DNA from 3 places in the Stutzerimonas stutzeri genome. Region 2 is predicted to be linked to each of the others. Evidence: predicted binding sites of a transcription regulator. Region 2 holds the regulator's gene; each other region holds the start of a gene.
What was found. The regulator sigma-54, encoded in region 2, starts transcription at its own class of promoters, with help from an activator protein. The targets are predictions, from matches to a motif close to ANTGGCATNNANNTTGCTNT.
Positions count from the first base shown of each region.

Region 1: glnK (P-II family nitrogen regulator) is a predicted target of sigma-54. The motif match lies at 2,784-2,803, and genes of this name have one in related genera.
Region 3: fliD (flagellar filament capping protein FliD) is a predicted target of sigma-54. The motif match lies at 5,134-5,153, and genes of this name have one in related genera.

Region 1 covers NZ_CP139348.1:4,155,597-4,165,800, reverse strand. The annotation lists gene betT (choline BCCT transporter BetT) at 1-670, opposite strand, end outside; gene SM130_RS19315 (YifB family Mg chelatase-like AAA ATPase) at 801-2,297, opposite strand; gene SM130_RS19310 (accessory factor UbiK family protein) at 2,333-2,593, opposite strand; gene glnK (P-II family nitrogen regulator) at 2,991-3,329, shown strand; gene SM130_RS19300 (ammonium transporter) at 3,368-4,684, shown strand; gene SM130_RS19295 (ammonium transporter) at 4,809-6,059, shown strand; gene SM130_RS19290 (secondary thiamine-phosphate synthase enzyme YjbQ) at 6,163-6,588, shown strand; gene sutA (transcriptional regulator SutA) at 6,667-6,996, shown strand; gene SM130_RS19280 (HAD family hydrolase) at 7,066-7,767, opposite strand; gene xerC (tyrosine recombinase XerC) at 7,764-8,666, opposite strand; gene SM130_RS19270 (DUF484 family protein) at 8,752-9,447, opposite strand; gene dapF (diaminopimelate epimerase) at 9,444-10,204, opposite strand, start outside.
Region 2 covers NZ_CP139348.1:3,712,216-3,722,419, reverse strand. The annotation lists gene SM130_RS17170 (YhdP family protein) at 1-1,105, shown strand, start outside; gene SM130_RS17165 (carbon-nitrogen hydrolase family protein) at 1,146-1,991, shown strand; gene tldD (metalloprotease TldD) at 1,994-3,436, shown strand; gene yjgA (ribosome biogenesis factor YjgA) at 3,509-4,030, opposite strand; gene pmbA (metalloprotease PmbA) at 4,143-5,489, shown strand; gene SM130_RS17145 (HPr family phosphocarrier protein) at 5,542-5,814, opposite strand; gene rapZ (RNase adapter RapZ) at 5,829-6,686, opposite strand; gene ptsN (PTS IIA-like nitrogen regulatory protein PtsN) at 6,702-7,166, opposite strand; gene hpf (ribosome hibernation-promoting factor, HPF/YfiA family) at 7,174-7,482, opposite strand; gene SM130_RS17125 (RNA polymerase factor sigma-54) at 7,557-9,065, opposite strand; gene lptB (LPS export ABC transporter ATP-binding protein) at 9,211-9,936, opposite strand; gene lptA (lipopolysaccharide transport periplasmic protein LptA) at 9,936-10,204, opposite strand, start outside.
Region 3 covers NZ_CP139348.1:4,574,952-4,585,155, reverse strand. The annotation lists gene fliF (flagellar basal-body MS-ring/collar protein FliF) at 1-354, shown strand, start outside; gene SM130_RS21200 (FliG C-terminal domain-containing protein) at 326-1,393, shown strand; gene fliH (flagellar assembly protein FliH) at 1,395-2,093, shown strand; gene fliI (flagellar protein export ATPase FliI) at 2,097-3,431, shown strand; gene SM130_RS21185 (flagellar FliJ family protein) at 3,428-3,853, shown strand; gene flgM (flagellar biosynthesis anti-sigma factor FlgM) at 4,001-4,276, shown strand; gene flgN (flagellar protein FlgN) at 4,273-4,713, shown strand; gene fliD (flagellar filament capping protein FliD) at 5,179-6,453, shown strand; gene fliS (flagellar export chaperone FliS) at 6,453-6,848, shown strand; gene SM130_RS21160 (hypothetical protein) at 6,832-7,152, shown strand; gene SM130_RS21155 (flagellar hook-length control protein FliK) at 7,152-8,294, shown strand; gene SM130_RS21150 (flagellar basal body-associated FliL family protein) at 8,331-8,780, shown strand; gene SM130_RS21145 (FliA/WhiG family RNA polymerase sigma factor) at 8,792-9,526, shown strand; gene motA (flagellar motor stator protein MotA) at 9,531-10,204, shown strand, end outside.

The sequences.
Region 1 (10,204 bases), 440 kb from region 2:
CGTAGAGGTGGTTCAGTCCGGTGTTGATCTGGGTGACGCCCAGGCCCAGCGACGTGGCGACCCCGAGTACCGTGCCGATGATGGCGAAGATATCCACGGCGTGACCGATCGGTCCGTAGATGCGCTCGCCGATCAGCGGGTAGAGCGCCGAGCGCAGCGTCAGCGGCAGGCCGTGGCGATAGGCGAAGTAGGCCAGGATCATCGCCACGATGGCATAGATCGACCAGGCATGCAGGCCCCAGTGGAAGAAGGTGATCTTCATCGCCTCGCGCGCCGCCAGCGTGGTGCCGCCTTCACCGGTGGGGGGCGCGAGGAAGTGCATCACCGGCTCGGCGACGCCGAAGAACATCAGGCCGATGCCCATGCCGGCGGAGAACAGCATGGCGAACCAGGTCAGCGCGCTGTAGTCCGGTTCGCTGTGATCCGGGCCGAGCTTGATATCGCCGTAACGGCTGAACGCCAGTAGCACCACCATCAACAGGATGAGTGCGACGGCGAGAATGTACAGCCAGCTGACGTTGGCGATGATCCACGCTTGGGTATCGCCGAACAGTGTTTGCGCGTGGCGCTGAAAGGCGACGCTGTAAATCACCAGCGCCAGGATGATCAGTGCCGAGCCGTAGAAGACCGGCGCGTTTAGGTGGGAAGACGAGGGCTGTTTTGCCTCCATGCTGCGCTCCTTCGGGTTGTGTCTGGGGAGTGGCCGCCTGTGGCGAAAGCCAGCCAACTTAACACAGTCCGCTAAAAGCGGCGGTTATCCGCGGCCGCTTGGTGCTAGCCGAAGCCTGCGCCAGAGCGGCTCAGGCCTGGTTGCCGGGCCGGTATTGCAGCGCTTCGGCGAGGTGCTGGCGACTGATGCTCGCGGCCTGCTCCAGGTCAGCAAGGGTGCGTGCGACCTTGAGCAAACGGTGCGCTGCGCGCAGCGACAGCGCCAGCCGCTCGCAGGCGCGTTCCAGCCAGGCCTGGTCCTCGGCCGTCAGCTGACAATGGCTGCGCAGACCGGCGAGGTCGAGGAATGCATTGGCGCAGCCTTGGCGGGCCAGTTGCAGCTGCCTGGCCTGGGCCACCTGCGCGGCCAGCACGGCGCTGCTCTGCCCGGTTTGCGGTGGCGCATTGAGCGCCGTGGCTTCGCGCGCCACGGTCAGGTGCAGGTCGATGCGGTCCAGCAGCGGGCCGGAGAGCTTGTTGCGATAGCGCTGGATCTGGTCTGGCGTGCAGCGGCAGCGGCCGTTGGGGTCACCGAGATAGCCGCACGGGCAGGGGTTCATCGCCGCCACCAGCTGGAAGCGCGCCGGAAAGCGCACCTTGTCGCGAGCCCGGGCGATGACGATATGACCCGACTCCATGGGCTCGCGCAGGACTTCGAGTACCTTGCGATCGAACTCCGGCAGCTCGTCGAGAAACAGCACGCCCTGGTGCGCCAGAGTGATCTCGCCTGGCTGCGGGCGGCTGCCACCACCGACCAGTGCCGGCCCCGATGCGCTGTGATGGGGCTGCCGAAAGGGCCGCTGCGGCCAATGTTCGAGAGGACTGTGGCTGGCCACCGAGTGGATGGCGGCGACTTCCAGCGCCTCCTGTTCGTCCAGCGGCGGCAAGAGACCTGGCAGGCGACTGGCCAGCAGCGTTTTGCCGGTCCCTGGTGGGCCCGAAAAAAGCAGGTTGTGCGCCCCGGCCGCGGCGATCAGCAGCCCGCGTTTGGCGGCCTGCTGGCCTTGCACTTCAGCCAGGTCGGGGTAGGGCTGGATCTGTCGCAGCAGGCCCTGGGCCACATAGGGTTGCAGCGGCGTGACGCCGTTGAAGTGCGCGGCGACCTCAAGCAAATGCTCGGCGGCATAGACCGTTAGTCCAGACGCGAGGCTGGCTTCCTCGGCGTTGGCTCGTGGCACCAGCAACGCACGGCCGGCAGCACGAGCGGCAAGAGCGGCCGGCAACGTGCCCTGGATCGGGCGCAACGCGCCGGACAGCGCCAGTTCGCCCAGGCATTCCAGCTTGTCCAGACGCTCGGCGGGCAGTTGGCCGCTGGCGGCGAGAATGCCCAGAGCGATGGCCAGGTCGAAACGGCCGCCATCCTTGGGCAGATCGGCCGGTGCGAGATTGAGCGTGATACGGCGGGGCGGAAAGTCGAAGCCGGAGGTGAGGATGGCGCTGCGTACGCGGTCCTTGCTCTCCTTCACTGCGGTTTCCGGCAGGCCGACCAGCGCCAGAGCCGGCAGACCGTTGGCCAGGTGGGCTTCAACGGTCACCGATGGCGCTTCGACGCCGATCTGAGCGCGGCTATGAACTATGGCCAGGGACATTCGATCACTCCTTGATCGTGTCGCGGCCCGGTCTGTCAGGACACGGGCGGCGTTAGTTTTTCTTCCATTTCGGCGACCTTGGCTTCGAGCGCTTCGAGGCGGGCGCGGGTGCGTGCGAGCACCACCATCTGGCTATCGAACTCATCGCGGCTGACTACGTCGAGCTTGTTCAGCGCGCCCTGCACCACGCCCTTGAGTTGGGCTTCGAATTCACCACGTGGCAGCGGCGTCTCGCCGTTGAACAGGCGCGAGGCCTGGGAGCCGATGGCATCAAGAAAAGCTTTTGGCGGCAACATGAAAAACACCTGTCATTGAACGGGGCGCAGTGTAGCACGCGACTTTTTTCGTCTATCTCACGACGCGTGCACAAAAAATGAGCAGCACGCAGTGCACGGTCGCACCAATAAGGTGCGTCGCCTGCCCTGAACCGCCCGTCGGACTGCCGTTCCACAGGTGAAACCCGCACAACCATGGGGTTCGCACAAAGCTGGCATCGAAACTGCTTTGTCCTCAGCGACGCATGCACCAACCGGTTGCGGTGCATCGGTGATTCGCGACGCTTTGTCGGAGAGATTGGTGGTGTCGGACAGCTGCTCGGCAACAGCCGGAGCGTTACAAGAGCCAGACACTGAGCTTAGACTTGAACCGGGTTCGTACTTCTGGGGCAAGTCCACCTAAACGGGAGAAGTTTTCATGAAACTAGTCACTGCCATCATCAAGCCGTTCAAGCTGGACGACGTGCGCGAGTCGCTGTCGGAAATTGGCGTTCAGGGCATCACCGTCACCGAAGTCAAAGGCTTCGGCCGTCAGAAGGGCCACACCGAGCTGTATCGCGGTGCCGAATATGTCGTCGACTTCCTGCCGAAGGTAAAGATCGATGTAGCCATCGCTGACGATCAGCTCGATCGCGTCATCGAGGCCATCACCAAGGCGGCCAACACCGGCAAGATCGGTGACGGCAAGATCTTCGTGGTCAACCTGGAACAGGCCATCCGCATCCGTACCGGCGAAACCGATACCGACGCGATTTAAGCAGCACCTCCGAACCCCCACGCCCCAGGAGTAAAACCATGACTCTGCGAAAATTCGCAGGGCTAGGAGCCCTTTTGTCTCTGATAAGTCCAGGCCTGGCCCTGGCGCAGGAGGCAACGCTGGATTCAGGCGACACGGCATGGATGCTGACGGCCACTGCGCTGGTGCTGTTCATGACCATCCCTGGGCTGGCGCTGTTCTACGGCGGCATGGTCCGCTCGAAGAACATTCTCTCGGTGATGATGCAGTGCTTTGCCGTCACCGGCCTGATGAGCATCCTCTGGATGGTCTACGGCTACAGCCTCGCTTTCGATACCACCGGGATGGAAGCGGGCGTCACCAACTTCAATTCCTTCGTTGGCGGTCTGGACCGCGCGTTTCTTAGCGGCCTGACGCCGGACAGTCTGGTCGGCGCCTTCCCGGAAAGTGTCTTCATCACGTTTCAGATGACCTTCGCCATCATCACCCCGGCGCTCATCGTCGGCGCCTTCGCCGAACGCATGAAGTTTTCCGCGATGCTGGTGTTCATGGGCGTCTGGTTCACGCTGGTCTATGCACCGATCGCGCACATGGTCTGGGGCGGCGATGGCGGCCTGATGTGGGACTGGGGCGTTCTCGACTTCGCCGGTGGCACCGTGGTGCACATCAATGCCGGTGTCGCCGGTCTGGTGGCCTGCCTGGTGCTGGGCAAGCGCAAGGGTTATCCGACCACACCGATGGCACCGCACAACCTGGGCCTGACCCTGATCGGTGCGGCCATGCTCTGGGTCGGCTGGTTCGGCTTCAACGCAGGCTCGGCTGTCGCCGCCAACGGCACCGCTGGCATGGCCATGCTGGTTACCCAGATTGCCACCGCGGCGGCTGCGCTGGGCTGGATGTTCGCCGAGTGGATCGGCCACGGCAAACCCAGCGCGCTGGGCATCGCCTCCGGTGTAGTGGCCGGTCTGGTTGCCATTACGCCGGCGGCCGGCACTGTCGGTCCGATGGGTGCGCTGGTCATTGGTCTGGTTTCCGGAGTGGTCTGCTTCTTCTGCGCCACCAGCCTGAAACGCAAGCTCGGCTACGACGATTCGCTGGATGCCTTCGGCGTGCACGGCATTGGCGGCATCGTCGGTGCGCTGCTCACCGGCGTCTTCGCCGCACCGATGCTGGGCGGTTTCGGCGAGGTGGAGAACATCGGCCTGCAGCTGTGGATTCAGTTCAAGGGCGTGCTCTTTACCGTGGTGTACACCGCAATCGTCACCTACCTGATCCTCAAGGCGATCGATCTGGTGATGGGCCTGCGGGTCAACGAGGAGCAGGAAACCATCGGTCTGGACCTCAGCCTGCATAACGAACGCGGCTACAACCTGTAACCCATTTCAGCGCAGACCCCGGAGCCAACCCGGGGCCAACCCAAAAGCGGCGCAGATCACCGGAGCGGCATGCGGTGGCCTGCGGACCGAATAGCGCACACAGCGCGACAGCAAGAGGTGACACATGGATAGCACTGCATTGATACCCGTCCAGTACGGACTCGATACCTTCTACTTCGTGATCTGCGGAGCGCTGGTGATGTGGATGGCGGCAGGTTTCGCCATGCTCGAAGCCGGGCTGGTGCGGGCGAAGAACACTGCCGAGATCCTCACCAAGAACATCGTGCTCTACGCGCTGGCGTCGGTCATGTATCTGCTGGTCGGCTACTACATCATGTACTCCAGCCCGGAAGGCGGCATCTTCCCGAGCCTGGGTTTCCTGATCGGTGACGAGCATGCGGTCGACCTGGTCGCTGCCGGTGGCGAGGACGCGCCTTACTATTCCGCCCGCGCCGACTTCTTCTTCCAGATCGTCTTCGCTGCGACCTGCATGTCGGTGGTTTCCGGTGCCGTGGCCGAGCGCATGAAGCTGTGGGCCTTTATCGCCTTCGCGGTGGTCATGACTGGCTTCATCTACCCGGTTCAGGGCTTCTGGAAGTGGGGCGGTGGCTTCCTCGACGCGGCTGGTTTCCTCGACTTCGCAGGCTCCGGCATTGTGCATATGGCCGGTGCGGCTGCCGCTCTGGCTGGTGTCCTGCTGCTTGGTCCGCGTAAGGGCAAGTACGGTGCGAACGGTCAAATCAACGCCATTCCCGGTGCCAACATGCCGCTGGCGACCCTGGGTGCCTTCATCCTGTGGATGGGCTGGTTCGGCTTCAATGGTGGCTCGCAGCTGAAGATGAGCACTATCGAAGACGCCAACGCCGTCGCTCAGGTGTTCGTCAACACCAACATGGGCGCCGCTGGCGGCCTGATCGCGGCGCTGATCACCGCGCGTCTATTGTTCGGCAAGTCCGACCTGACCATGGTGCTCAACGGCGCGCTGGCTGGCCTGGTGGCGATCACCGCCGAGCCCCTGACGCCGAGTGCCCTGCAGGCGACGCTGATCGGTGGCGTCGGCGGTGTGCTGGTGGTGTTCAGTATCCTTGGCCTGGACAAGCTCAAGCTCGATGACCCGGTCGGTGCGATCTCCGTGCACGGTGTCGCCGGCATGTGGGGCCTGCTGGCCGTGCCGCTGACCAATGCCGATGCCACTTTCGGTGCCCAGCTGCTGGGCCTGGTATCGATCTTCCTTTGGGTCTTCATCGCCAGCCTGATCGTCTGGAGCATCATCAAGGCAGTGATGGGCCTGCGTGTCAGCGAGGAAGAAGAATACGAAGGCGTGGATGTGGTCGAGTGCGGTCTGGAAGCCTATCCGGAGTTCACTCGCCAGTAACGATTCGCTGCTATATGACAAGGGCGCCTTTGGGCGCCCTTTGTTTTTTTTTGCGCCACGCTAGAATGCGCGCGACCAGCCGTTGAACATGAGCCTTCCGAACATGTGGCAACAGACCCTGATCACCTTGCGCGCGCGTTCACGCGGCTTTCATCTGGTCACCGATGAGCTGCTCGACGCATTGCCGGAACTGCAGCAATGCCGGGTCGGTCTGTTACACCTGTGGCTGCGGCATACCTCGGCGTCGCTGACGATCAACGAGAATGCCGATGCAGCGGTTCGACGAGATTTCGAGCGCTTCTTCAATCGCCTGGTGCCGCAGGATGAGGGAGGCTACGAGCATGACTACGAAGGGCCGGACGATCTGCCGGCGCATTTCAAGGCCAGTTTGCTCGGTTGTCAGTTGAGCCTTCCTGTCAGCGAGGGCCGTCTGGCCCTTGGCACCTGGCAGGGCATCTATCTCGGGGAACACCGCGACCAGGGTGGAGCGCGGCAGGTAGTGGCAACGCTGCACGGGACGGCAAGTTGAATTTTTTTTGGCGGTGTCGGTATTTCCGCAGCGCTGGGCTATAACTTACTCCGCTTTGGCATGGCCATGAGGTTGAACATGAGTGACGAAGAACTAGAACAAGACGATCTGGACGTTAGCGACGAGGAGGAAGGGGAAGAGCTGAACGCGGCCGACGAGGGCGACGACAGTCTCGATGATGAAGGGACCGATAGCGAGCGCGCTACGCCGGTCAAGAAAACCAAGGCGAAGGCGGTAGAGCCGGACGAGCTGCCGAGTCTGGAAGCCAAGCAGAAAGAGCGCGATGCGCTGGCGCGGGCCATGGAAGAATTCCTGGCGCGTGGCGGTCAGGTGCAGGAAGTCGAACCCAATGTGGTCGCCGACCCGCCGAAGAAGCCGGACAGCAAGTACGGCAGCCGCCCTATCTGAGCACGAAACGAATTGCGATAAGCCCGCCTCCAAAGCGGGCTTTTTCGCGTCTGGCGTGAGGGTTCTCGCTTAGTCGCCGCGCCAGGCGAGCAGCCGCTTGGGTAGTTCGGCCAGGCTGTGGATCTCGGCGTCGGGATGGTAATCGTGCGTCCAGATGACATGCTTGGGGTTGAACCAGATCGCCCGCAGGCCGGCTTGTTGCGCGCCGGCGATGTCGTCCAGCGCGTGATCGCCGATATGCACGGCCTGCTCCGGACGTGTGTCGCCCAGGCGCAGGGCCTGCTGGAACGGATGCGGGTCAGGCTTGCCAATGCCCAGCTCCTCGGCGCATAGGGTGAACTGGAAATAGTCGGCCAGGCCCAGGCGGCGCACGTCGGCATTGCCGTTGGTGATCACACCGAGGGTGTAGTGATTGGCGAGAAACTCCAGGGTCGGCTGCACATCCGGGAATATCTGGACCTGGTGGCGCGCGTCGAGAAAAACCTCAAAGGCCTGCTCGGCCAGTTCGCCCGCTTCGTCGCTGGGGTAGCCGGCATCGTGCAGCGCATGCTGCAGAATGCGCCGACGCAGTTCGCTGATACGGTGGCGCAGCGCCGGTTCCTGTTCGACCAGCATGCGCCGGATCGCGCCCAGCGCCTCGACGGGAAATTCGCCCAGGCGAGGTGCGTGGATGCCCAACCAGTCGCGTAGCGCGGTCTCGGCGCTTTGGATGGCTGGCGTGGTTTCCCAGAAGGTATCGTCCAGGTCGAACGTGATCAGGCGAATGCTCATGTGTCGGTGCCCTGCTTGCGCTTGGCGCGCGGATGCGCCTGATCGTAGACCTTGGCCAGGTGCTGAAAATCCAGATGGGTATAGATTTGCGTGGTGCCGATGTCGGCGTGGCCTAGCAGCTCCTGCACCGAGCGCAGGTCTTGAGACGATTCCAGCATGTGACTGGCAAAGCTGTGGCGCAGCATGTGTGGATGCAGATGCTGGCCGAGTTCCCGGACGCCCGCTTCCCGTACGCGCATCTGCACCGCACGGGCGCCGAGGCGCCGGCCCTGCTGACCGATGAAGACCGCACCGTCGGCCGGATTGGTCAGCGCCCGCAGCGGCAGCCACGCCCGCAGCGCCTCGCGTGCCTTGCGCCCGACCGGCAGCTCGCGCACCTTATTGCCCTTGCCGAGCACCCGGACGAGGCCGGCGGGCAGGTCGAGCTGATCAAGGTTCAGGCCGACCAGCTCCGACAGGCGCAAGCCGGACGAGTAGAAAAGTTCGAGCATGGCCTGATCGCGCAGCGCAATGAAATCATCCTCGACGCCGCCATCGAGCAGCTGCATGGCGCGGTCGGTATCCAGCAGCTTCGGTAGTCGACGTTCACCTTTCGGTGCAGACAGGCCGGCGGCTGGATCGTGCTGGCAGAGCCCTTCCTGATTGAGATAGCGATACAGGCCGCGTACCGATGACAGCAGGCGCGCCAGGCTACGGCTGGATTGGCCCTGGCGATGCAGTTCACCGACCAGTTGGCGCAGATGCCGGCCTTGCAGCTCGCGCCAGTCGGCGATGTGCTCGCGCTCACAATAGGCCAGCAGTTTGTTCAGGTCGCGGCGGTAGCCATCCAGCGAGTGGCCGGACAGCTGCCGCGCACTGCGCAGGTATTCGAAGTAGGCGTCGAGAGCAGTTGCAAGCATCAAGCTTCGAGCTCCAAGTGAAAGCCTTTGGTCTTGCCGCGCGGCCTTGTTCCTGCTGCGCGAAGCTTGCGGCGTATCGCTACGTCTAGCGTACCGAGCGCAGCGGGGTGCCGAAGCGCGGCAACACGCGGGTCAGCACTTCGGCGATATAGCCGAGGAATAGCGTGCCCAGCGAACTCTTGTAGTGTTGCGGGTCTGGGCTGCCAATGGCCAGCACACCGAGCTGATTGTTCAGGCTGACCACAGCGGCGGAACCGACGCTGCCGCTGTCTTCTGCGCCAAATAGAAAGCTCAGCTCATGCGGGCGGAGCACGCCGCAGATGGTCTTGCCACCTTCGAGCAACCCGCCGATGCTCTGCTGCGCTTCGCCAGTGCTGACGCAGCGGCCGACCGGCAGCGTGGCGTCGCTGAACAGGATCAGGCTGACATAAGGGACCTGAAACTCATGGCGAAGGCTATCTTCGACCGCGCTGACCACTTCTTCCAGGCTGCCGGCGTCGAGCAAGTCGAGCACCAGTCGGCGAGTCTTGTCGAACAGGCGGTCGTTGTCGCGCGCCACATCCATCAGCTGCGACAGACGATGCCGCATCTCGATGTTGCGTTCGCGCAGCAACTTGACCTGGCGCTCCACTAGCGACACCGCAGCGCCCGGCTGATGGGGGATGCGCAGCTCCGGGATCAGCTCGTCGTGATCGACGAAGAATTCCGGATGGGCGCGCAGGTAGGCAGCGACGGCTTCGGCGTCGGGTAGCGGCATGCTGCCCTGGGTCTGGTCGGTCATAGGCGAACCTGTCCTTCAAATACGCGAACGGCGGGGCCGGTCATCATAACCGGCTGTCCGGGACCTGCCCATTCGATGGACAGACGGCCACCAGGCAGGTCGATTTGTACTGGCGAATCCATCCAGCCCTGGCGAATGGCGGCTACCGCGGCAGCGCAGGCCCCGGTTCCGCAGGCCTGGGTTTCGCCGGCGCCGCGTTCCCATACGCGCAGACGCGCATGGTGGCGGTCGACGACCTGCAGGAAGCCGACGTTGACTCGTTGTGGAAAGCGCGGGTGATGTTCAATCTGCGGTCCCAGCTCATGCACCGGCGCCTGTTCGACACTGTCGACACGCAGCACCGCATGCGGGTTACCCATCGACACGGCGGCCAGCTCGACGCGCTGTCCATCGACCTCGAGTGGGTAACTCAGGCCTTCCTGCTCGGCCTGGAACGGGATATCGGCCGGTACCAGTCGGGGCTGGCCCATGTCGACGCGGATCTGGCCGTCGGGGCGGATGTCCAGCTCGATCATGCCGCCCTTGGTTTCGACCTTGATCTTGCGTTTGACGGTCAGGCGCTTGTCGACCACGAAGCGGGCGAAGCAGCGCGCGCCGTTACCGCATTGCTCCACTTCCGAACCGTCGGAATTGAAGATGCGGTAGCGAAAATCCACGTCCGGGTTCTGTGGTGGTTCGACGATCAGCAGTTGGTCGAAGCCGATGCCGGTGTGGCGGTCGCCCCACTGCTTGGCGTGCTTAGGCTGGATGTGTGCGT
Region 2 (10,204 bases):
CGATCCTCAGGAGACGACTGGCTCACTGCTGCGTCAGGTGCAGGTCGATATTGATCGTTTCGACGGGTTCGGCACCCGTATCGACAACCTCGGCATTGACCTGCAGCGCTTGAGCAATGCCTGGGCGCTGGGCTTACGCAGTTCGATGATCAGTGGTTCGATCCGCCTTCCGGACGCTGAGAGCGGTGTCATCGTCGCCAATCTGCAACACCTGCGCCTGCCGGCCGCGACGGCGACCGGCGAAGCGGCTGGAGCACGTCCCGATCCACTGGCTGACGTGAATCCGCAAAGCCTGCCTGCAATGGATATTTCCATTGAGCGGGTTGCCATAGGCGACGACGCCCTCGGCGCCTGGGCGCTGAAGCTGCGCCCGGTCAGCGGTGGGGTCGAGTTTCGTGATATCGCCCTTGACCTGAAGGGGCTGAAGGTCGGCGGCACCGGCGGCTGGAATGGTACGCAGACCTGGTACAAAGGCCGTCTCGAAGGCCGCAACCTGGCTGATGTGCTGCTGGCCTGGGGCTTTGCGCCATCGGTCACCAGTGACAGTTTTCGCCTGGACGCGGACGGGCAATGGCCGGGCTCGCCGGCCGGGTTCGCCATGGCGCGCTATTCCGGCAGCATGCAGCCGCGGCTGCGCAAGGGCCAGTTCGTCGAGATCGATGGCAGCGCGCAGGCGCTGCGAGTGTTCGGCGTGCTGAATTTCAACTCGATAGGACGCCGTCTGCGCCTGGACTTCTCCGATCTGTTCAGCAAAGGCCTCAGCTATGACCGTTTGGACGGCAACCTGCAGGCCAGCGCCGGTGTGTTCACCACGCGCGAGCCGATCACCGTCAGTGGCCCGTCGAGCAACCTGGAGCTGGACGGCAAGTTGGACATGGCCCGCGACGAGATCGACGCCAAGTTGTTGGTTACCTTGCCGATCAGCAATAACCTGCCTCTGGCTGCGCTGATTGTCGGTGCGCCGGCGATTGGTGGCGCATTGTTCGTGGCGGACAAGCTATTGGGTGACCGCGTTGCGCGTTTCGCCAGCGTGCAGTACGACGTCAAGGGGCCGTGGCAGTCGCCCAAGATCAGCTTCGACAAACCATTCGAGAAGCCCAACTGATCCATAGTCCTGGGCTTCGTCTTTCAGCATCGGGGTAGTCATGTCCTTAGCCGTGATCCAGATGGCCAGCCAGGCTGACATCGCGCTCAATCTGACCCTTGCTCGCCAGTTGCTGGAACAGGCAGCAAATGCCGGCGCCCGCCTGGCGGTATTGCCGGAGAACTTCGCGGCGATGGGCCACAAAGCCCCTGCGCAACTCGGGCTTGCTGAAGCGATGGGCGATGGACCGATCCTGCCCTGGTTGAAACAAGCTGCCCGTGACCTCAGATTGTGGATAGTCGCCGGGACGTTGCCGTTGCCCCCCGATGATTGCCCGCACGCCAAGCCCAACGCCTGCTCGCTGTTGTTCGATGACAACGGGCATCGGGTGGCTCGTTACGACAAGCTGCATTTGTTCGATGCGGAGGTGGCCGACAGCCGCGGCCACTATCGTGAGTCCGATGACTACGCGCCCGGTGAGCGTTTGGTTGTGGTCGATACGCCGGTTGGCCGACTAGGCATGAGCGTGTGTTATGACTTGCGTTTCGCCGAGCTGTTTACGGCGTTGCGTGCGGCCGGCGCCGAGCTGATCAGCGTGCCGTCGGCATTTACCACGGTGACAGGCGAGGCGCACTGGGCGAGTCTGATTCGCGCCCGCGCCATCGAGACTCAATGCTATATCCTGGCCGCGGCACAGGGTGGCGAGCACCCTGGCGGTCGCTTCACCCATGGTCATTCGTCTATCGTTGACCCATGGGGCCGACTGTTGCGCGAACAGGCGACTGGTCCGGTTGCCCTCGTGAGCGAGCGAGACGCGGGCGAACAGGCCGCTATTCGCCAGCGCATGCCGGTGCAGCGCCACCGCCGATTTTCCGTACCGTGCCTGGTCACGGACCGTTTGGAGTGAATATGAGTGAACTGCTGTTACCCGTCACAGAGCGCCTGCTGACCCCTGGCGGCCTGGGTATCGATGATCTGCCCGGCCTGCTCGGCGAGCTTGCCGGTCCCGGCGTGGATGCCGCGGACCTGTATTTTCAGGACCAGGTCTCCGAGTCCTGGGTACTTGAGGATGGCATCGTCAAGGAGGGCGGCTTCCACCTGGAACAGGGCGTCGGTGTGCGCGCGGTGTCTGGCGAGAAGACCGGCTTCGCCTACAGCAATGCCATCACGGCCGATGCGTTGCGTCAGGCAGCCCAGGCGGCGCGCTCGATCGCCCGTAGCGGGCAACAGGGCCAGGTCAAGGTCCTGTCCAAGGCTGTGTTCGCTCCGCTGTACAGCCAGGACAACCCGCTCGACGGGCTGAGCCGTGCCGAGAAGGTCGAGTTGCTCAAGCGCATCGACGTCGCGACTCGTGCCCTTGATCCGCGCATCAAGCAGGTCACCGTGAGCCTGGCGGGCGTCTGGGAGCACATTCTGGTGGCGGGCATGGACGGCGGCATGGCGACCGATATCCGGCCGCTGGTGCGTTTCAATGTCAGCGTGATCGTCGAGCAGAACGGCCGTCGTGAGCGTGGCGGGCAGGGCGGCGGTGGTCGCACCGGCTATCAGTACTTCCTGACCGAGGACCGCGCCATGGGCTATGCCCGCGAGGCGTTGCGCCAGGCATTGGTCAATCTCGAGGCGGTGCCGGCGCCAGCGGGCTCGTTGCCGGTGGTGCTCGGCCCAGGCTGGTCTGGCGTACTGCTGCATGAGGCAGTGGGTCACGGTCTGGAAGGTGATTTCAACCGCAAGGGCAGTTCGGCCTATAGCGGCCGGATCGGTGAGCAGGTCGCCTCCAGTCTCTGCACCATCGTCGACGACGGCACCCTGGCCGACCGTCGTGGATCGCTCAGCGTGGATGACGAAGGCACGCCGACCCAGTGCACCACGCTGATCGAGAACGGCATCCTCAAGGGCTACATCCAGGACAAGCTCAACGCGCGCCTGATGGGCGTAGCGCCAACCGGCAACGGCCGCCGCGAATCCTATGCGCACCTGCCGATGCCGCGCATGACCAATACCTACATGCTGGCCGGTGAGAGTGATCCGCAGGAAATCATCCGCTCGGTGAAGAAGGGCATTTATTGCGCCAGCCTCGGCGGGGGCCAAGTCGATATCACCAGCGGCAAGTTCGTCTTCTCCACCAGCGAGGCGTATCTGATCGAGGACGGCAAGATCACCGCGCCGGTGAAGGGTGCGACCCTGATCGGCAACGGTCCGGAGGTGATGAACCGGGTGTCGATGGTCGGTAACGACCTGGCTCTGGACAGCGGCGTTGGCACCTGCGGCAAGGATGGACAGTCGGTGCCGGTGGGCGTCGGCCAGCCGACGCTGAAGATCGACGAGATCACGGTAGGTGGAACGGGCGCTTGAGGTTACCGCCGCCGGCGAGCTGCAAACACGTGTCCGTTACGGTCCCGGCTTGCAGCCTGCCCCTCTCTACCGTTAGCGCAGGCCGCGCTTGGTTTCGTCCAGGTCGCGGATGTACTTGAAGATTTTCCGACTGGCCGCCGGCGGCTTGTTGCGTGCCGCTTCGTGCTGGGCATGACGGATCAGCCCACGCAAATGCTGGCGATCGGTTTCGGGATATTCGGCAACGAAGGCTTCCAGGGTGGCGTCGTCGCCGCCAATCATACGGTCGCGCCAGCGCTCCAGCGCATGGAAACGTTCGTTGTACTGGCGAGTCGAGGCGTCGAGTTGATCGACCAGCGCCAGGATGGCATCGACATCCTGATCACGCATCAGCTTGCCGATGTACTGGATGTGCCGTTTGCGAGCGATGTGCGCCGTGTGTTTTGGTGCGTCGGCCAGCGCCTTCTGCAGAGCGTCGCTCAACGGCAGTCGGGCAATCAGGTCTGGCTTGAGGGTGGTCAGGCGCTCGCCGAGCTCCTGCAGGGCAAGCAGTTCGCGTTTGACCTGGGATTTGCTTTTCTCGTCGAAATCTTCGGCGTCAGAGTGTTCAGACATGGGGATGGTCCACTAGGAAATGCCGCCATGATAACAGCAGCCCTGGCAGCAGGCTTCAGAGGAGCGGCGCCAGGTTGCAACTTGATTCGATTGCGGTCGTTTGGGAGTGCTTATGAGTGAAGTAGAAGGCATCGGCCCGCACGTGCTGCCCGAGTTGCGCGAGAAGGTTGAGCGCATCATCGAGGAAGCGCGTCGGCAAGGCGCCAGCGCCAGCGAGGTTTCGGTCTCGATGGAGCAGGGGTTGTCCACCACTGTGCGTCAGGGCGAGGTTGAGACCGTCGAGTTCAATCGCGACCAGGGCTTCGGCATCACGCTTTATGTCGGGCAGAGCAAGGGTTCTGCCAGCACCACCGGCAGTGGCGATGCGGCTATTCGGGAAACTGTGGCTGCCGCATTGGCCATTGCCAAGCATGCCTCCGAAGACGAGTTTGCGGGTCTGGCCGACGCGACGCTGATGGCGCGCGAGTTGCCCGACCTGGATCTCTATCATCCCTGGAGCATCACTCCTGAACAGGCCATTGAGCAGGCCTTGAAATGTGAAAGCTCAGCATTTGCGGCCGACCAGCGTATTCGCAATGCAGATGGCACCAGCCTCAATACCCATCAGGGCTGCCGTGCGTATGGCAACAGCAACGGTTTCATCGGGGGCTATTGCAGCAGCCGTCATAGCTTGAGTTGCGTGATGATTGCCGAAAGCGAAGGGCAGATGCAGCGCGACTACTTCTACGACGTCAATCGCATCGGCGAGGCGCTGCTGGACCCGCAAACGATCGGTCGGCGCGCCGCCGAGCGCGCCGTGCGGCGCCTGGGTGCGCGGCCGGTACCGACCTGCGAAGTGCCGGTGCTGTTCGCTCCGGAGCTGGCGACTGGTCTGTTCGGTCATTTCATTGCGGCAATATCCGGAGGCAACCTGTATCGCAAGGCCTCCTATCTCGAAGATGCGCTGGGGCAGACGCTGTTTCCCGAATGGTTGAGCCTCGATGAGCGTCCGCACATTCCGCGCGCGCTCGGCAGCGCCAGTTACGATGGCGATGGCTTGGCAACCTATGCCAAGCCGTTCGTAGAGAACGGCCGCCTGCTGTCCTATGTGCTATCGACTTACTCTGGGCGCAAGCTGGGCATGCCGAGTACGGCCAACGCCGGAGGCGTGCATAACCTGTTCGTCAGTCACGGTGATGAGGATCAGGCGGCGCTCATTCGTCGCATGGGGCGTGGCCTATTGGTGACCGAGCTGATGGGACAGGGCCTGAACCTGGTCACCGGGGACTATTCGCGTGGTGCCGGTGGCTACTGGGTTGAAAACGGCGAAATCCAGTTCCCGGTACAGGAGGTCACCATTGCCGGCAACCTGCGCGACATGTTCCGTCAGATCGTTGCGGTGGGTTGTGATGTGGAAACGCGCAGCAATGTACGCACAGGCTCGGTGCTGATCGAACGGATGATGGTCGCCGGTAAGTGAGGCGAGTGCGCTGGCGCGGCCGGAAACGGTTCGCGCTGCCTCGCACAACGTTTCACTCGCCCTCTTCGAAATAGTCGTCGATCAGTGCGGCCAGCGCAATCAGGGCTTCGTCTTCCTGCTCACCTTCGGTATGCAGGTGCACGGAGGTGCCTTTGCTTGCCGCAAGCATCATGACGGCCATGATGCTTTTTCCGTCCACCAGCGTGTCGGGACACCGGCCAACGCGGATCCTGCAGGGGAAGCGGTTGGCTACGGCTACGAACTTGGCTGCAGCGCGAGCATGCAGACCGAGCTTATTGATGATGGTTACTTCGCGGGCGGGCATGAGTACAGGTATTCCTAAGCGAGGTCCCGATGACGGACCTGCAGGTTTTTCAGCGGCTCTCTGAGGGCCTTGCCCAGCCGTTCGGCCAGATAGACCGAACGGTGATGCCCGCCGGTGCAGCCAATGGCGATGGTGACGTATGCCCGGTTGCTGGCGGCAAACCGCGGCAGCCATTTGCTCAGATAGGCGTGGATGTCCTGGAACATTTCCTCCACATCGGCTTGAGCGGCGAGATAGTCGACTACAGGTTGGTCGAGGCCTGAAAAGTCCCGTAGCTCTGCTTTCCAGTACGGATTGGGCAGGCAGCGCACGTCGAATACCAGGTCGGCATCGACGGGCATGCCTCGCTTGAATCCAAATGACTCGATCAGAAACGCCGTGCCTGGCTCCGGTTTGTTGAGCAGGCGCAGCTTGAGCACGTCACGCAGCTGGTAGAGATTCAGATGCGTGGTATCAATCTTCAGATCGGCATGATCGATGATCGCTGCCAGCAGCAACTCTTCGTCGTGGATCGCCTCGGCCAACGAGCGGGTTTCGTTGGTCAGTGGGTGACGCCGGCGGGTTTCCGAGAAGCGCTTGAGCAGGGTTTCATCATCGGCGTCGAGATAGAGCACATCGCACAGGATGTGCCGGGCGCGGACTTCTTCGAGCAGTTCCGGAAAGCGCTTGAGCTGGCTGGGCAGGTTGCGCGCATCGATCGATACGGCGACCTGCGGGTGCAGCAGCTCGGTATGCAGCAGAGCGCGCTCGGCGAGTTCTGGCAGCAGCCCGGCAGGCAGATTGTCGATGCAGTAGAAGCCGTTGTCCTCAAGCACGTTCAGCGCGGTGCTTTTGCCCGAGCCTGAGCGCCCACTTACGATGATCAGCCGCATCGATTGCCCACTTCGTCAGGCCCCGCTCTGCACGTCGACTACGACCTGATAGAGGCTTTGGTTGGTTGGCGCCTCGCGCAGCCTTTGGCGTACATCTTCTCGGTCGAGCATGCTGGCGATCTGGCGCAACAGTTCAAGGTGCTCGTCCGTAGCGGCTTGAGGAACTAGCAGAACGAACAGCAAATCCACCGGTGCGCCGTCAATGGCGTCGAAGTCCACAGGTGTTTCCAGGCGCAGCACGGCACTCAGCGGAGCGCTGCAACCGACCATGCGGCAATGTGGAATGGCGATTCCATTGCCAAAGCCGGTGGAGCCGAGCTTTTCCCGGGCAATCAGGCTTTCGAACACGGTCTGGGAGTCGAGATCGATGAGGTCTTGGGCGATCACCTTGGCGATCTGTTCCAGGACGCGTTTTTTGCTACCGCCCGGGACGTCCACAAGGGAACGTCCGGGGGTGAGGATGTTTTCGAGTCGGATCATATTGGAGTCAGCGGGTGACAGCGCCCTGTGTGTGGTCTAGCTGCTTCTCCTTGTGCTTGATCAACTGGCGATCAAGCTTGTCGACCAGAAGGTCGACCGCAGCGTACATGTCTTCATGATCGGCAATGGCCACCACTTCGCGGCCGGCGACGTGCAGAGTTGCTTCGGCTTTCTGCTTGAGCTTCTCGACCTGCAGAATCACCTGAACACTGATGATGCGGTCGAAGTGGCGAGCAAGCCGGTCGAACTTCTCCTCGATGTAGTCACGCAGGGCGTCTGTTACTTCCAGATGAACACCGCTGATGTTGACTTGCATACTGCTATCTCCTTTGCCTTGTGCGAAGAGCAGGTTGGTAGGCCTGCCGCCGGGGCAGTTCGACCAGGGGCCGATCACAGCAAACGCTTGCGCTCGCTGGACGGTGCGATACCGAGTGACTCGCGGTACTTCGCAACTGTGCGGCGGGCCACCTGGATGCCCTGCGCCTCCAGTAAACCAGCGATCTTGCTGTCGCTCAACGGCTTTTTCTGGTTTTCCGCGGCGACCAGCTTCTTGATGATCGCGCGGATCGCGGTGGACGAACATTCGCCGCCTTCAGCCGTACTGACGTGGCTGGAGAAGAAATATTTGAGTTCGTAGATGCCCCGCGGCGTGTGCATGTATTTCTGCGTGGTTACGCGAGAAATTGTCGATTCGTGCATCCCCACCGCTTCGGCAATATCGTGCAGGACCAGCGGCTTCATTGCCTCGTCACCATGTTCCAGGAAAGCGCGCTGATGCTCGACGATCTGGGTGGCGACCTTCATCAGGGTTTCGTTGCGGCTGAGCAGACTTTTGATGAACCAGCGCGCCTCCTGCAACTGATTGCGCATGAAGGTGTTGTCTGCGCTGGAGTCGGCGCGTTTAACGAAACCGGCGTACTGCGCATTGACCCGCAGGCGCGGCATGGCTTCCTGGTTCAGTTCGACCAGCCAGCGATCGTTGTGCTTGCGCACGATCACGTCGGGGACCACGTATTCTGGTTCGCTCGCCTCGATCTGCGAGCCCGGGCGAGGATTCAGACTCTGGATCAGCTCGATGACCTGGCGCAGCTCGTCTTCCTTGAGCTTCATGCGGCGCATCAGCAGGTTGTAGTCGCGGCCGCCAAGGATATCCAGGTATTCGCCGACCAAGCGCTGGGCCTCGCACAGCCATGGCGTTCGGTCGGGTAACTGGCGCAGTTGCAGGAGCAGGCATTCACGCAGGTCGCGGGCACCGATGCCGGCCGGCTCGAACTGCTGGATGCGCCGCAAGACGACCTCAACCTCGTCGAGTTCGACTTCCAGCTCCGGGTCGAACGAGTCGACGATCTCCTGCAGGGTCTCCTCGAGATAGCCCTGGTCGTTGATGCAGTCGATCAGCGTGGTAGCGATCAATCGATCGGTGTCGCTCATTGGCGCAAGGTTGAGTTGCCACAGGAGGTGGCTCTGCAGGCTGATGCCGCTCGATGTACGGCTGGTGAAGTCCCACTCGTCGTCATCGTTGCTGGGCAGGCTGCTGGCGCTGGTCTGGTAGATGTCTTCCCAGGCCGTGTCGACCGGAAGCTCGCTAGGAATGCGCTCACCCCAGTCGCCGTCTTCCGCGCTCTCACCGCTGTGCGAGGGCTCCTCGTAGGTGCTTTCCTGGCTGCTGCTCTTCTCGATGCCGGTTTCGCCCGGCCGGTCAACGGCCTCGGCCATGGGATCGGAGCTGTCGAAGTCGTCGCCGTCTTCTTCACGCTCAAGCATGGGATTGGAATCCAGCGCCTCCTGGATCTCCTGCTGCAGATCGAGGGTGGATAACTGGAGGAGCCGTATGGCCTGTTGCAGCTGCGGTGTCATCGTCAGCTGCTGGCCCATCTTCAGGACTAGCGATGGTTTCATGGCAGAGGACTTCGAACCTTGTATGCCGGCGCAACCGCGCCCATTCCGACATGCCGCGCCCAGGGCGCCAGCGAAAGCAAATTATATGCCTGCCGACGAAGCCTTTGCCTAGAGCCGATTTGCCGAGCTGAGCAAAAAAACCGCCTCAGAGGCGGAATTCGTGGCCCAGATAGACTTCCTTGACCAGCTGGTTGCTGAGGATCGTCTGTGCATCGCCTTCGGCGATCAGTTGTCCGTCATTGACGATATAGGCGGTTTCGCAAATATCCAGCGTTTCACGGACATTGTGATCAGTGATCAGCACGCCGATGCCCTTGGCCTTGAGATGGTGAATGATCTGTTTGATATCGCCGACCGAGATCGGGTCAACCCCGGCGAAGGGTTCATCGAGCAGGATGAACTTCGGCGCTGTGGCCAGCGCGCGGGCGATTTCCACTCGGCGACGCTCACCACCGGACAGGCTCATGCCGAGGCTGTCGCGGATATGGTTGATGTGAAATTCCTGCAGCAGGCCTTCCAGCGCCTGTTGGCGGCCGCTGCGATCCAAGTCCTTGCGTGTCTCGAGAATGGCCATGATGTTGTCGGCAACCGAGAGTTTGCGAAAGATCGACGCTTCCTGCGGCAGGTAACCGATGCCGGCGCGCGCGCGGCCGTGCATCGGCAGGTGGGTGACGTCGTTCTGATCGATCAGCACGCGTCCCTGATCGGCGTTTACCAGCCCGACGATCATGTAGAAGCAGGTGGTCTTGCCGGCACCGTTCGGGCCGAGCAGGCCGACGATCTGCCCGCTCTCGATGGACAGGCTGACATCGCGCACGACCTGACGGCTTTTGTAGCTCTTGGCCAGATGCTGGGCTTTGAGGACGGCCATTACTGCGGCTGCTCCGCGGCCTGGTCGCGTTTGCGCGGCTGGATGACCATGTCGACGCGTGGTCGCGGCGTGGTGACGTCTGCGTTGCTGGCGCGGCCGGCATTTACGATCTGGCGGCGGGTGTCATAGACAATCTTCTCGCCTTCGAAGGTGTTGCCCTCCTGAACGACCTTGGCCTGGTCGATCAGCACGATTCGCTCGTTGGCAGCGAAGTACTGGATGGTCAGGCCATAAGCCTTGACGATTTCCTTGTCTGCCGCTGGTTTCT
Region 3 (10,204 bases), 860 kb from region 2:
CTGTTGTTGCTGCTGATCGTGGTGCGCCCGGCGGTACGCAACCTGACCCAGCGCAGCGTCGCGGCATTGCCGCAGGCCGAAGGGCTGGAGGGCAGCCTGGTCGAGCCGGGCATACCGGCCGCGCTGGAAGGCGATAGCCGGCCGGCCCTGTCCAGTCCGCGTGAGGCCGGTGGCCCGCACATTTTCGGCGAACTTAACCCGCTCTCGGAAATCCGCCTGCCGGCGCCGGGGTCGGGGCTGGAACTGCAGATCGAGCATTTGCAGATGCTCGCCAAGAACGATCCCGAGCGTGTCTCGGAAGTCATCAAGCATTGGATAGGGCGCAATGAAAGAGACCTCAACCCAGCCGGCTGAAGAAAGCCAGGCGTCGTCCCGCGAGATCAAACCGCGGCCGGTGCAGCTGCGCTCGGTCAGCTCGCTGGACCAGGCGGCAATCCTCATGCTGAGCATGGGTGACGAGATTTCCGCCGGGATCCTGCGCAATTTCTCCCGCGAGGAAATCATCAGCATCAGCCAGGCGATGGCGCGACTGTCCAACGTCAAGCAGCCGATGGTTTCCGATGTGATCAGCCGTTTCTTCGACGATTACAAGGAGCAGAGCAGCATCAAGGGCGCCTCACGTGCCTACCTGTCCGGGATGCTCGGCAAGGCGCTGGGCGGTGACATCACCCGCTCGCTGCTGGACTCGATCTACGGCGAGGAAATCCGCGCCAAGATGGCCAAGATGGAATGGCTCGACCCCAAGCAGTTCGCTGCGCTGATCGCCAAGGAGCACGCGCAGATGCAGGCGGTGTTCCTCGCCTTCCTGCCGCCGGGCATGGCCACCGAGGTACTCGAATGCATGCCGGCCGAGCGTCAGGACGAGCTGCTGTATCGCATCGCCAACCTCTCGGAGGTCAACAGCGACGTGATCGCCGAGCTGGAGCAGCTGATCGACCGCAGCCTCAAGGTGCTCAGCACCCAGGGTTCGCAGGTACGTGGCGTCAAGCAGGCGGCGGACATCATGAACCGCTTCAAGGGCAATCGCGACCAGATGTTCGAGCTGCTACGCGCGCACAACGAAGAGCTGGTCGGCAAGATCGAGGATGAAATGTACGACTTCTTCATCCTCTCGCGGCAGAACCAGGACGTGCTGCAGACCCTGCTGGAAGTGATTCCGCTGGACGAGTGGGTGGTCGCGCTGAAAGGCGCCGAACCGGAGCTGGTCAAGGCCATTCAGGGCGCCATGCCCAAGCGCCAGGCGCAGCAGATGGAATCGATCAACCGGCGTCAGGGCCCGGTGCCGCTGAGCCGTGTCGAGCAGGTGCGCAAGGACATCATGGCCGTGGTGCGCGAGATGTCCGCCGATGGCGAGCTGCAGGTGCAGCTGTTCCGCGAACAGACGGTGGAATGACATGACGGTCAAGGTGATCAAGGGTGCCGACCGCAGCTGGCGGCCGTTCCGCTTTCCGCCAAGGGTGAAGACCCCGGCACAGGCCGCGGCTGGTTTCGCCGGCGACCCGGCAGCACTGCAGCGCGCGGTGGCCGATGGCTTTCAGGAAGGCATCGACAAGGGCTACCGCGAAGGCCTGGAGCAGGGCCGCGAAGCGGGGCATCGCGAAGGCTTCCAGCGTGGCGTCGAAGATGGCAAGGCGCTGGGCCTGGAAGAGGGCCGCCAGCAGGGCCGCCGCGCGTTCGACGAGGCCGGTCGCCCGCTGGACCGCCTGATCGAGGCATTCGAAGGCTTTCGTCAGGAATACGAGCAGGCGCGCCGCGAGGAGCTGCTGGAGCTGGTGCAGAAGGTCGCACGGCAGGTGATTCGCTGTGAGCTGACCCTGCATCCGACCCAGTTGCTGACCCTGGCCGAGGAGGCGCTCAACGCCATGCCGGGAGACCAAGAAGAGGTGCGTATCCACCTCAATCCGGAAGAGTGCGCGCGTATTCGCGAGCTGGCGCCCGAGCGGGCCGGCGCCTGGCGCCTGGTGCCGGACGACAAGCTGGCGCTCGGCGAGTGCCGCGTGCTGACGGCGCAGGCCGAAGCTGATATCGGCTGCCAGCAACGCCTGGACTCGTGCATGGAAACCCTCGCCGAACACATCACGGCGCAGGGCTGACCGATGGCCCTGCGCGACAGCTTCCGCCTCGACGAGGCCCTGCGCTCGCTGGACAACGTGCAGTTGGCCAAGGTCAGCGGGCGGTTGGTGCGTGTCTCCGGCATGCTGCTGGAAAGCCTCGGCTGCCAGCGCATGACCGGTCAACGCTGCTATGTCGAGCAGGGCGACGGCAGCATGCTGGAAGCGCAGGTGGTGGGCTTCAATCGCGATATCACCTACCTGATGCCGTTCAAGAAACCGGTCGGTCTGACGGCCGGTTCGCGGGTATTCCCGGCGCCGGATGACGCCAAGCTGCACATCGATGAGTCCTGGCTGGGGCGTGTGGTCAACGGCCTCGGCGAACCGCTGGACGAACTGGGCAAGCTCGGCGGGCGCGACCCGTTGCCGACCGAGCTGCCCTCGGTCAATCCGCTCAAGCGCAAGCCGGTCAGCGAAGCGCTGGATGTCGGCGTGCGCGCGATCAATGCCACCCTGACCCTGGGCAAGGGCCAGCGCGTCGGCCTGTTCGCCGGCTCCGGCGTCGGCAAGAGCGTGCTGCTGGGCATGATTACCCGGCAGACCAAGGCCGATGTGGTGGTGGTCGGGCTGATCGGCGAGCGTGGCCGCGAGGTGCAGGAATTCCTCCTGCATTCGCTCGGCGAGGAGGGCCTGAAGAAGGCCGTGGTGGTGGTCGCGCCGGCCAACGAATCGCCGCTGATGCGCCTGAAGGCCACCGAACTCTGTCACAGCATCGCCGCCTACTTCCGCGACCAGGGCCACGACGTGCTGCTGCTGGTCGATTCGCTGACCCGCTATGCCATGGCCCAGCGCGAAATCGCCCTGGCCCTCGGCGAGCCGCCGGCGACCAAGGGCTACCCGCCATCGGTGTTCGGCATGCTGCCGGAGCTGGTGGAGAGTGCCGGCAATGGTGCCAGCGACAACGGCAGTCTCAGCGCCATCTATACGGTACTGGCTGAAGGCGACGACCAGCAGGATCCCATCGTCGACTGCGCGCGGGCGATTCTCGACGGCCACATCGTGCTCTCGCGGCGCCTGGCCGAAGCCGGACATTACCCGGCCATCGACGTGTGCGCCTCGGTCAGCCGCTGCATGAGCCAGGTCGGACAGCCGGCGCACCTGGGCGCGGCGCGCCAGCTCAAGGAGTGCTACAGCACCTTCGAGAAGATCAAGGAGCTTATCCCGCTCGGTGGCTACACGCCGGGCGCCGACATCAAGACCGATCGCGCGGTGCAGCTGGCGCCGACCATCGAGCGCTTCCTGCGTCAGGACGTCGGCGAGGCCGCCGAGCTGGAAGCCAGCGTTGCCACCTTGCAGAACATCCTCGGGAAACCGCGATGAAACAGCAGATCGAGACCCTCGGCCGCCTGGCCAGCCTGCGCAGCCACCGTGTGCGGCAGATGCTCGGCCGCGTGCAGTACCAGCAGAACCTTTGCCAGCGCTACCGCAACAACATCACCGGCCTGAGCCGCCTGTGCGGCTTTTCCGTGCCGATGAGCACACCACTGCAGCGCGACAACCAGCAGCGTTACAAGGCCACCCTGTACAAGATGGTGGAGCTGCAGCGCCGTGAGTTGGCGGTTGCCGAGCAGGCGCTGGAGCGTATTCAGCGCGAGCTGCTGCAGGCCATGCGCAGCGAGAAAGTGGTCGAGCACATGATCGATGACAAGATGCAGCAATGGCAGCAGCTGCTTGCGCAGCAGGAGCAGAAGATCCAGGACGGCCTGGCCGCGCAGAGCTGGTGGCGTAATCGAATGGCCTGAGTTTTTGCGATGGGGCTGGGTAAGGGGCAGAATCGACCGGCGCAGCAACGTCGGACGCACCGTCCATCCGTGCCCTGCAGAATAGATTTAAGGTTTTCGCCCAAGCGGTCGCCTCTTTGGCTGTAACCACCGAGTTGGAACGCAATCATGGAAATCAGCCGGCATTTCAAGCCCGCCCTGACACCGGCCGCCGAGGCCAGCACCAATCGCCAGCCCGCTGCACGCCCTGCGGCTGAAGCGCTGGTGCGCCAACCTGCCAGCCTTCCGCTGGAGCAGATGCATGACGCCCTGCGCGCTATGCCGGAAATCGACCTCGACCGGGTTGCGGCGATCAAGCAGGCCCTGCAGCGCGGTGAGATCTCCAGCGATCCCGCCGAGCTGGCCGGCAGCATGCTCGCCTACCACCGCGGAAGCGATGCGTGAACCAGCGCGACAAGCTGCTTGCGGTCGTCGCCAGCGACCTTGTGCAGGATTGCGAGGATTACCTGGCCCTGCGCGATCTGATGCAGGCGCTCTACGCATTCCTGCTCGAGCGTGACAGTGTAGAGATTGATCGACTCAATCTGCAGATCACCACGCGCGTCGAAACCATCGGCATGCGGGCCCAGCGCCGGGCCAAGGTGCTGAGTGCCTTCCGTCTGCAGGCCGATGCCGAGGGCATGCAGCGTCTGCTCGGTTCCTACCCTGCCGAGCAGGCCATGCGCCTTACCCAGTCCTGGCAGCAACTCGGGGCACTGGCCTGTCAGTGCCAGCAGATCAACGAGCGCAACGGCAAGCTGCTGGCCATGCATCACGAGATCCTCGGCCAGCTGCTGGCGGGTAGTCATGATGCGCGGCTCTATCAGCCACAGATGTACTAAGCCCATAGGGCGTAATACGTGATTTGTTCCAACTCTCGTATCCATCACCCGGAGCTGCTGTAGCCCGCTTGCTCCTGAATGCTTGTGGGAGCCGTGCGCGGCCGCCGGTTGGCATGCTGTCCGGCACCTGCCGGCGCCACAGTTGCTGAACGCAACAGACTCCGGATGCTGTTCGCCGAGCGCCCGGGTTGGGCTCCGCACGAGCGCCCGAGGACCATCGGCGAGAGTCTCTCAACCTTCCCGCCGATATTTTGCAATGCGCCTTAAGCGCTCCCCCTCAAACCGTCGCCTTTACCCAGAGATGTTGCGCCGCATAGCCAGGCGGAAACGGCATTTCCCCGTTTCCCCATAAGGCTGCCAGGCGGAAGCGTTTCTTCTGCGTCATGTGGATTAAAACGCTTATAAATCAACCATTTGTGAATTGGCACTCAACTTGCTCTACAGAGCACAGGAAGGGGATCGGTAATGGCGATAGATTCGAATTACATAAAGCAGATGTCGACGCAGCTGGCGACCTACGAAGTTCAGTCTTCGCTGGACCGGCTCAATCGCAACGAAAGCAACTACAAGACTCAGCGTGATGCGCTGAGCAAGTTGCGCACCTCCCTGACGACCTTCAAGTCCGCCGTCTCCGGGTTGAAGACCGGCAAGGCGACCATGCTGGTCAACAGCGCCACCACCAGCCAGGAGGGCTACGTCAGTGCCACGGTCGGTGCCAAGGCGCAGGCCGGCAGCTATCAGTTCTATGTCGAGCAGCTGGCCAGCAAACAGCAGGTGGCGGTGCAGGGGCTAGTCGACGGCAGCCTGAGCGGCACGTTGACGCTCAAGGGGCAGGATTTCGATCTGAGCGGCTACGCCACTCTCGACGACGCGGCCAAGGCCATCAACGCCACTGCCTACCTCGGCGTGCAGGCCACGCTGGTGCGCAGCAATGGCCAGGTCAACCTGGTGCTGACCAGTGCCGAAAGCGGCGCCGCCAATGCGTTCGCTGTTTCATTGAGCCCCGATTCGAGCGGCACGACCACCGATCTGTCAGGCGCGGCCGATGCGCGCATTCGTATGGGTGGCAGCTTCAATGGTGCAGACGGGATCGAGCTGACCAGCTCGAGCAACACCTTCGACAACGTCATCGAGGGCGTCAGCCTGTCGGTCAGCAAGGTGCACAAGGACGGTGATGCGGCTCTGACACTCAACATCGACCAGGACAAGAGTGCCACCAAAGGCAAGGCGCAGAGCTTCGTCGATGCCTTCAACGCCCTGATGACCAGTTTCGATTCACTGACCGCCAGCGGCAGCGACAGCAGCGCCCGCGGTGTGTTGGCGGGCGACTCCAGCGTGCGCGCCATCGAAGGTCGCCTGAATACGCTGCTGCGTACCGATTTCGGCGGCAACAGCCTGATCAATTTTGGTATCAGCGCCGATCGCAACGGCAAGTTGACCATCGACACCGCTCGCTTCGAAGCCGCCGTAGCGAAGGATCCAGCCGGTTTCGAAGCGCTGTTCACCGGCAAGGACAACCTGCTCGACAGCATCGACAAGACCGTCGCCAGCTACACCTCCAGTACCAACGGCATGTTGAAGAACCGCATGGACACCCTGGACATGAACCTGCGGCGCGCCAACGAGCAGTTCGACAAGCTGCAGCAGCAGTACGACAGCCATTACTCCCGCTACCTCAAGCAGTTCACCTCCATGATGCAGACCATGCAGAACATGGAGCAGACCTTCGGAATGTTCTGATGACCTACCTCCCCAACGACAGTTACGACAGCTACCGCGCGGTGGATCTCGAGGCGCGTGCCGCTTCGGCGTCGCCCTATGAGCTGGTGCTGGTGCTGATGGATGGCCTGCTCGACGAGCTGGCCCGCGCGCGCGGCCACATCGAGCACAAGCGCTACCAGCAGAAGGGCGCCTCGCTTGAAAAGTGCATGAACATCCTCAACGGTCTCAATGGCGCGCTGGATGAGGAAGGCGGTGGCGAAGTCGTGCAGGGACTGGCGCGGCTCTACGAGTACTGCATCTACCGCCTGTCCGACGTCAGCGTGACGCTGTCGCTGGAAGGGCTGGACGAGGTGGTGAACCTGCTTGGCACCCTGCGTGAAGGTTGGGAGGGTGTCAGTGCCGCACGCAAGTGATGAGCAGCGCTTGCGGGCGTTGCACGGACGGCTGGCCGCGGCAGTGCAGGCCCAGGACTGGCGCGCTGTTGGCGAGGTCGACCAGGCGATCCGCCAATGCCTCGAACAGCTCCCGCGCGTGCCGCAGGATGAGTCTGTAAAGGCCGCCAGGCAGCAGCTCAAGCGCTTGCACGGGCAGGCGTTAAAGGCGTGTGGCGAGGAGTGCGAGCGCTTGCGCCTGCTGCTGGTGAATCACCTGGAGTACGCCGAAGGGCGTTCGGCCTATCAACGAATCGACATGTACCAGGCGGGAGACGGCAGGTGATGCAGTTGATCTCGGCTTCGGCCCCAGCCGCAGTGGCGGAAGCGTTGACGCAACCGCCGCGTCCGGCCTCGCTAAGCGGTCATGCGGCTGCGCGAGCGGCAGACGGCCAAACCGGCTTCGCCATAGATTTTCGTGCGCGCATGCTGGGTGCAGCCGCGGATCTGGACATGGATACGCTGCCACAGCTCCCGGCGGAGCAGGACCCGCTGTTGCCGTCCGCGCTTGTGGAAATGGTTGCCGAGGCGGGTATCGACGAAGCTGCCGAGCAAGGTCCGGCCGAGCAGTGGCTGCTGGGTATGCTCGATCAGCAGCAGGTGCAGGTTCAGGCACGTGAGGCGGCGGTTCAACTGGGCTGGCCAGTGGCGCCCCAACCATCAGACGCCGCGCCAGATGGCCAGGCCGCCGAGGTCATCGAAGCACAATCGCAGGGCCGGGTGACCCCGTTGCCCGCTGGCCTGCCGGGCCAGCAAGCGACCGAGCAGCTCGCCGACCGGCTGATGCCCGCTGCACCGGTCGTGCGTCCGGCCATCGAGCCCGGTGCAGCGTTGAGCCTGCTGGCCGTCGGTGCAGCAGGAAGCGATCTCGGCGCAGACCTGCCGGTCGAGCAACTGCGGGAACTCGCCAGCATTGATGATGGCAGCCAGTCAGTGCCGCTGTTGTCTGATCGCCCGGCTAGCAGCGTAGCTCAGGGCGCCGAACGCCTGCTCAAGCTGCAAGCACCGGAGGCCAAGTGGGGCGAGCAGATGCTCCACGCGCTGCGCGAACACGTCGAAATCCAACTGCAGCAACGTCAGCAGAGCGCGACCATTCGCCTCGACCCGCCCGAGCTGGGCAGCATGGAGATCCATCTCAGCCATGAGTCCGGTCGCCTCACCGTGCAGCTCAGTGCAGCCCATGCAGATGTGGCGCGCCTGCTGCAGCAGACCAGTGACCGTCTGCGCCAGGAGCTGGTGGCGCAGCACTTCGTACAGGTCAACGTGCAGGTTGGTGCCGACGGCCAGTCGGGCCGTCAGGGTCAGTCGCAGCCAGGGCATCAAGGCGATGCGGTACTCGCCGCAACCACACCGGCGAGCGCAGCCGTGCCAGGGGCTGGAACCGGGCGTTCGGCCGGTCGCGGCAACGATGTACTGGTCACGGTCTGACCGGCTCAACTTCAACTACAGGATTGTGAATTGGTTATGTCGACGCCCCGTCTGGTTCTTCTGATGCTGCTCCTCAATGTCATCACCGTTGCCGGTGGGGTGGGTGCCGCCTACTGGCTGCTCAAGCCCGGCATGGCTGGCGGCGAGGTAGTCGCCGAAACCATCGAGCCGGTGGAGTACCAGTTCTATCCGGTATCCAAGGTCATCGTCAGCCTGCGAGGGGATGGCCGCGAGCGTTATTTCGTGCTCGACCTGGCGTTGCAGGCGCAGGCATCGGACGAGCCGAAGAAGTTCGAGCAAGTCGAGCCGCTGGTGCGCAACTCGGTGGTCAGCTACCTCTCTGGGCTGAAGTTCGCCGACCTGCGCGCCATGCCGATTGGCGAACTGCAGACACGTCTGGAGGAAGCATTGTTCGCCGACTTTGCCAGCAAGAATGCCGTGGTGCCGTTCCGCCATGTCCTGGTCAACAAGATGATCGTTCAATAAAGGCCCGCGCCATGAACGCCACCTGTTCCGTCGACTACTACGCCGCCAGCCCGGCGAGCCCCGCTCTATTCGCTCCGGGCGCCGAACAGCGCTGGCTGATGCAGTATCTGCCACTGGTCAAGCGCATCGTGCGCCAGCTTTCGCTGCAGGCGAATCAGGTGCTCGACCGCGAGGACATGGAGCAGATCGGCATGATCGGGCTGCTTGAAGGCCTGCGCCGCTACGGCGAACCGGACGAGCAGTTCGGCCGCTTCGCCGCCTTGCGCATCCGCGGCGCCATTCTCGATGAGCTGCGCCGTCAGGACTGGCGGCCACGTCAGGTCAGACAGCAGGCGCACAAGGTGCGCGACGCAATTCGCGAGCTCACCCGTCAGCTCGGCCACAGCCCCAGCGACGAGGAGATCAAGGCATTCACCGGGCTGAATGAAAAGGATTACCAGGCCTTCCTCTGGGCCGACTCGTCCGAAGCCATCGAGAGCCTCGATGAGCTGTTGCAGAGCGGCCATGAACATTTCCCCGACACTGCCGAGCTGTTCGAGGAGCGTTTGATCAAGGAGCGCCTGCTTGCACAGGCGCTGGCGCGGCTGGACGAGCGCGAACGGCTGGTGCTCACGCTGTACTACCAGCACGAACTGAGCCTGAAAGAAATTGCCCTGGTGCTGGAAGTCAGCGATGCCCGGGTCTGTCAGTTGAGCAAACAGGCAATCGGCAAGGCCTGCCGATTCCTAACCGAGAGAAGTCAGTAACGTCATGCAGAAAGTAATAGGTGCGTTCATCATCATCGGTTGCGTGCTGGGCGGCTACGCCATGGCCAACGGCGACATGCGCATGCTCTGGCAGCCGGCCGAGGTCGTCATCATTGTCGGCGCGGCACTCGGTAGCCTGGTCGTGGGTAACCCGAAAGAAGTGCTGATCGAGATGCTGCATCAGATCAAGGGCGTTTTCGCCTACCAGCGCCGCGGCGAGGAATTCCAGCGCCAGTTGCTGATGCTGCTTTATGAACTGCTGGAGATGGTCGACGTGGGCGGCCTCAAGGTGCTCGATTCGCACATCGAGGAGCCTGACCAGAGCGACCTGTTCCTGCGCTATCCGCTGATCCTTCAGGAAAAGAACCTGATGGCCTTCATCGCCGACAACTTCCGCCTGATGGCCATGGGCAAGATCACGGCCCATGAGCTGGAAGGCTTCCTCGAGCAGGAACTCGAAGCCATGGAACACGCCCTGCTGCAGCCGGCGCGTTCGCTGCACAAGATCGGTGAAGCGATGCCGGGTTTCGGGATTCTCGCGGCGATCATGGGCATCATCATCACCATGGGCAGCATCGGCGGCAGCGTCGCGGAAATTGGCGCTCATGTGGCTGCGGCGCTGGTCGGCACCTTTCTCGGCATCTTCTTCTGCTACTGCCTGATGGAGCCTCTCTCCAA